DNA from 2 places in the Psychrobacillus sp. NPDC093200 genome. Region 2 is predicted to be linked to the other one. Evidence: predicted binding sites of a transcription regulator. Region 2 holds the regulator's gene; the other holds the start of a gene.
What was found. Region 2 encodes Rex, which represses fermentation and respiration genes when NADH is low (regulators of the CRP and FNR family bind a similar motif). Its sites were predicted from a motif close to TTGTGAAATATTTCACAA; they were not measured.
Positions count from the first base shown of each region.

Region 1 (3,173 bases), on a different contig from region 2:
ATGAATAAAATCGTACCACCAACTGCCTGAGCTATCTGATAGCCAATCCAATCAGTTGCTTGTGCAGAATCACCATAGGTAGAGAAATCTGAACGGCGAGGAGCACCCATTAAACCAGCTATATGCATAGCTCCAGACATGATGGACATACCTACTGCCCATACAATAGCTTGTATAATTGCTAGCTTATTCATTTGTTTAGTCAACACTCTACCAGTAAGATGAGGGATTAACCAATAAGCGGCACCAAAGAATGTTAAAACAACTGTTGTTGCTAAAGTGAGATGAAAGTGACCAGTAACCCAGATAGTATTATGTACTACTTGGTTCATTTGGTTAGATGCATTAATAATACCTCCAGCTCCAGCAGGGATGAAGGCTGCCATACCGATGAATGGTACAACGAATCGAGCATCCTTCCATGGAAGCTTTTTAAACCATCCAAATAACCCTTTTCCTCCAAGCTGTCTTCCGCGAATTTCAAATGTAGCGAACATGGAGAAAGCAGTTAGAAGGGAAGGTATAACAACCATCATTGTCAAAATTACTTGCAAGTATTTCCAGAAAGAATCAATACCAGGCTCTGTCAATTGGTGATGGAATCCAACAGGAATAGAGAAAATCAAGAAAAGCATAAAGGAAAGTCTTGCAAGTGCATCCGAATAAATTTTCCCGCCAATAATTTTAGGAATGATTACGTACCAAACCATATAAGCAGGTAATAGCCAGAAATATACTAATGGGTGACCAAAATACCAGAAAAGTGTACGAGAAAGAAGAATATCAATCTTATCTACCCAGCCTAATGACCAAGGAATCAATTGGAAAACTACCTCAACTGCAACACCAAGTGAACAAATGATCCACATAGTTAAGTTTACGATTACCATAAAAGTTAATAATGGGCTTGGTTCTCCTGGATTAGCTTTGCGCCATTCTCTATATTTCATTATAAGACCAGCTCCACCAATCCAAGAGCCTACGACTACCAGTGCCAATCCCACATAGAAGATCCAATGTGCTTGTAGGGGTGCATAGAAAGTGTACAGAACAGATGCTTCATTTAATAAAACCATTACTGCAGCAGCAGTTGTTCCGATTGTCATTGTCCAGAACCCAATCCAGCCAAGCATTCTTTGCTTATCTGTCAATGTGCCGGCAGTGCGACTTACAGCAGCAATTTGGAAACCAAAGATAAAATAAGTTGTTAAGATAAGTGCTAATAAAACCCCATGAACCGTTAATAATTGATAGTATCCGATTCCCCAAGGAAGAGTAAATTGTCCAGAACGTACTAGTGTTTGTAATAGTCCACAAAGTCCTCCGATTAAAAGTGCAATGAATGCTACATGGATGTGAGCCATTGCGAGCTTGCCATCACGACGATCTACCTTCACAAAGCTTTGTGCTTTCTCTGTTATTGTTGCCATGTTACTCAACCACCTTTAACTTCGATGTCATAGAAGTGTGTCCTATGCCACAATATTCGTTACATAATATTAAATACTCTCCAGCTTTATCTACTGTTGTTACGTATTCTGAAACGTAGCCAGGTTCTAGCATCATATTAATATTCGTACCCACTATTTGAAAGCCATGAATTACGTCTTTTGTTGTTGCGATAAATTTAACAGTTGATCCGAGTGGTACTTCAAATTCCTGTGGATTATAGAAGAAAGCAGAAGCAACGACTACTACTTCGTAATCCCATTCCTTACCTTCGACCTTGTGAACTCCAGGATTATTAAAAGGAGCAATTTCATCTACTCGCTCAGGATCAATATATACTTTTGCACTAGGTGGATGAGAACCGTAATGAAATGCGCTAAAGCCAACTATAATTAAGAATAAAACCAAAGACCCTACCCCGAATGTTATCCACCATTTTTCATACTTGTGAATATGCATAACCTTTAACCTCCAATGATTTAAAATCTGTCAATAAATAAATAGAATGCCAGAAACCAAGTTACTAATATAAAGATCCCCACTACGCTAACAGATATTAACGTGCCCTTAAGTTCTGGTTCTTTATTGTGTTTTTTGGACATCAGTCGTACACCTCCAAAATATTCTTCTTTTTATCTATAGCTACATCATAAATTTAAATATTTATGTGTGATGTGATATTTCTCACACATACAAAGGTATTATGTGAAGATAATGTGAAATAAATTAAAAGTCATAGAAGTGGAAGGGAGATTAGTGAAGATAGTTGCAGTTCAGACTCTTGAGAAATAGAGTGCTAGCTAAAGATCTTATCCTTTAAATTAGCTCAAGGTCCTTAGGGATTGCCAAATAAAAAAGAATCCTTTATTTAAAAGGATTCTAAGTTTTATATGTATTCTTATTGATAGTTAGTCCTCATCTATTGTAAGAATAATAGTCATAAGGCCTATGTCTTCGGTTTCTACAGGCAAGCGAAAGGCATGATGAAAACCAAATAGTTTACTCTTGCCAACAATGACAGTTGGCGGTGTAATATCAATCTCTAAACCTTCTTGGGCAACAGTAGTACACAAGTTGCCTGCAATCATATTCCCGAGTTCACCAGTAAAAGATTCGAGCATTTCGCCCTCGAGAGGCATGCCGAACATAGAGGCGCCAACGGAGGAGAAGAATTGGGAGGATGCATCAACAATAATTCTTCCCTTAATGTCTCCAACAATTCCAATGAGAACGCCCATCTCTTCCTGATCAAATGGTTGAATCATTAGTGTGGGAGACTTAAAACTAAGGTTAAGAGGAATAACAGACTTTAATGATTGAATGGTACCATTTAAAAGTGTTTTAATATGCTTGGAATTACCCATTTTATCCCCTCCTAATAGTAAAGATGAATCAATTTTATCATATTGTCTAGTTAAAAAGAATATATTTTGTAGTCAATTGTTGAAAAATGTGATAACATCTAAATGAGAATGAATATCAAGTTCAGTTGAGAGGGAGATTGTCATGGTATTTATATTAATTGGATCGACTGTAGTTATATACAGCGTAATAACAAAACACATTTTAAATTCTATTACACCGCAAACAAAATAATAGTAGTACAGTGATGACTTTGTGAACAATAAAGTCATCTTTTTTTATATTTTCTGATATGATATACATATTGTTTAAAGAATAAAAAGGGGAAATAAATTTCACATGAATCAATTAGAGGAATTACA
Region 1 covers NZ_JBNNVC010000002.1:968,608-971,780, reverse strand. Annotated here, with positions in the region: gene ACQKNZ_RS12580 (b(o/a)3-type cytochrome-c oxidase subunit 1) at 1-1,430, opposite strand, end outside; gene ACQKNZ_RS12575 (cytochrome c oxidase subunit II) at 1,432-1,908, opposite strand; gene ACQKNZ_RS12570 (cytochrome c oxidase subunit 2A) at 1,929-2,051, opposite strand; gene ACQKNZ_RS12565 (chemotaxis protein CheX) at 2,358-2,813, opposite strand; gene ACQKNZ_RS12560 (dynamin family protein) at 3,151-3,173, shown strand, end outside.
Region 1: a site for Rex is predicted at 2,122-2,139, ahead of ACQKNZ_RS12570 (cytochrome c oxidase subunit 2A). Genes of this name have one in related genera too.

Region 2 (3,173 bases):
CTCGTTAGCTCACTGTCCTTTGCCGTCATTCACTTTGAGTTCACACACATACTAATATATGCTGTGTCTGGGTTTATATTCGCTTTCATTTACTATAAAACAAAGCGAATAATCACCTCTATTATTGCCCATATGCTACTTAATGGATTCGTAGTAATTGTTCAGCTGTATAATGAAGAAATCGTCAACTTTTTAAAAAGACTTGCTGAGTTGCAGCAATAAGGGGTAATCATAATGACTTTTTCATTTGTAAGTTTTCCTACAATAGAAACAGAAAGACTCATCCTCCGAAAAGCAATCGAACGGGATGCAAAGGATATTTTAGAGTTATATTCTAATGAAAACGTAGTACAGCATATGGCCATTGGTCCCTTTACTTCTGTTGAAGATGCTCAGGGCGAAATTAGTTGGTACGAGAAAATTTTTCTCGAACAAACTGGTATGCGCTGGGTAATAGAAGATAAAATAACCTTAAAAGTAATCGGTACTTGTGGTTATTTAAACTATGAGGCTGAGCATAAGCGTATAGAAATTGGCTATGATCTTTCACCTAATGCTTGGGGAAAGGGAATTATGACGGAGGCGCTTAAGCCCATCATTCATTTTGCCTTTCATGATATGAACATGAACAAAATTGAAGCTGAGGTCACTTCAGAGAATGATGCCTCCCTTCACCTTTTGAGTAAGCTAGGCTTTCACAAAGATGGAGTCCTAAGACAGCATGAGTTTGAAAAGGGACGCTATATCGATCTTGCTATCTATTCCCTACTAAAAAGCGAATATAAATAGGAAAGCCTTCGACTAGATAATAGTCGAAGGCTTTTTTTCTTATAAGATTGGTATCAGCGCCCGCCTTGCCCCTCGAGGTCAAATGGACAAAAGCTCCGGTGGCTGAGGAACTGCCTCCTCGCTTTTCTCCATTTGCTTGTCGGGGCAGACATAGGCGCTTGCGCTTTTCTTAGATCTCGTTTCGAATCATGTAGATGAGTGTTTGAAGTTCAACTGAAAGGTCAATCGTATGTACGCGAATCTCATCTGGAGTACTTATTGGGACTGGGGTGAAGTTTAAAATTCCTTTTACATTAGAGCCCACTAAAAGATCAGCTACTTCCTGAGCCGCACGACTCGGAAGTGTAAAAATCACTAATTCAATTCCGTATTCCTTTAGCTTTTCCAACATCACACTAGAATGAAATACAGGAATGTCACTAATTATCGTTCCTTCGAGTGGTGCCTTCGTATCGAATGCCACTACAATTCTAGTGTTATGGTTTTTTTGAAAGTTATATTTTACAAAAGCTGTTCCTAAGCTACCAACACCTATTAGTGCGACCCGTGCCGCCTCATCTTGGTCTAGTGTTTTTCTGAAAAACTCAAGTAGATGGGGTACATCATAGCCGTACCCTTTCTTTCCTAGCGCACCGAAATGAGAAAAATCTCTTCGGATGGTTGCTGAATCTATCTTCATCGCTTCACTTAGCTGTTGGGATGAAACTCGTTTATGATCTGCATTATGAAAGCTTTGTAAAAATCTATAATATAAAGGAAGTCGTTTCATTGTCGCTTGAGGGATGCGAGGTACATCACGTTTCATAAGTGTCCTCCTATTGTATAAGGCAAATTCATTTTTACACGTAACCTTTCTTTTATTGTAAAGGGAGAACGTTGCAACGACAAGTCCTATCTATTACACTTAGGATAGAATTGAGGTGCAAATTAACGTGATTGTTTTACAAGTAAACCAAGTAACTAAATCCTTTAACGGTGAAGATATATTAACAAACGTAAAGTTAGAAATTCAAGACCGCGACCGAGTTGCACTGGTTGGGCGTAATGGTGCGGGAAAATCTACTTTACTTAAAATAATTGCTGGAGAAATGTCATACGATTCCGGTGACATTATTATGCCTAAAAATATTAGACTTGGCTATTTAGAGCAGCATGCGGGTCTTGAATCGAAGCTGACGATTTGGGAGGAAATGAAATCCATTTTTAGTCATTTGATTGATTCTGAAAGAGAACTGCGCTCACTAGAAGCACAAATGGCTGACCCTTCTATCTATGAAGATTCAGAAGCCTATGCTAGAGTTGCAGCTACCTATGACGAGCTTCAGCTTGCCTTTAATGAGGCTGGTGGATACCGCTTTGAATCGGATATCCGCTCCATCTTACATGGTATGCAATTTTTCCCGGAGGATTATGATAAGCCAGTACAAGCGTTATCCGGGGGACAAAAAACGAGATTAGCATTAGCTAAAATGCTGTTGAGCAAGCCCGATTTACTTATACTCGATGAGCCTACAAACCATTTAGATATTCAAACACTCAGCTTCCTTGAAAACTATTTGAAAAACTATAGTGGTGCCATTTTGATTGTATCCCATGATCGATATTTCCTAGACCAGGTAGTAAATTTAGTGTATGAGGTTTCACGTCATAACGTTACGAGATACGTAGGTAACTATAGCGCGTATTTAACACAGAAAGCGAAAAATTATGAGCTCGATAAAAAGAAATATGAGAAGCAGCAGGAGGAAAAAGCAAAGCTAGAGGACTTTGTTAGCCGTAACCTGGCGCGTGCATCTACAACGAAGATGGCACAATCTCGAAGAAAGGTTATCGAGAAGACTGACTGGATGGATGCCCCAGATGGCGATGAGAAATCCGCTAACTTCGGCTTTACCATTGACCGTCCTAGCGGTAATGATGTTCTGCGTTTAGAGGATATTGCTGTAGGTTATCCAAATAAAACCGTTTCCTCTAACATCTCATTTTCCGTTTATAAGCAGGACCGCATCGCTTTGGTTGGACCAAATGGTGTCGGTAAGTCCACCTTGCTAAAAACTATTATGAAGCAGCTCCCTTCAGCTGGTGGTAATATTCAATACGGCACAAATGTGCAATTTGGATACTATGACCAGGAGCAGGCAGCTCTTACTGGCAATAAAACCGTCCTTAAAGAGCTATGGGATGAATGGCCTCTGATGAATGAGAAAGATATACGCAATGTGCTAGGTCGCTTCCTCTTCTCTGGAGACGATGTGCAAAAAACTGTGTCTAATCTATCCGGTGGAGAAAAGGCTAGACTTGCACTTGCAAAACTCATGCTATTGAAGTCGAATACACTTGTACTAGATGAGCCTACTAACCATTTAGACTTAGACAGCAAGGAA
Region 2 covers NZ_JBNNVC010000007.1:34,635-37,807, reverse strand. Annotated here, with positions in the region: gene ACQKNZ_RS18695 (CPBP family intramembrane glutamic endopeptidase) at 1-222, shown strand, start outside; gene ACQKNZ_RS18690 (GNAT family N-acetyltransferase) at 235-789, shown strand; gene ACQKNZ_RS18685 (redox-sensing transcriptional repressor Rex) at 959-1,594, opposite strand; gene ACQKNZ_RS18680 (ABC-F family ATP-binding cassette domain-containing protein) at 1,722-3,173, shown strand, end outside.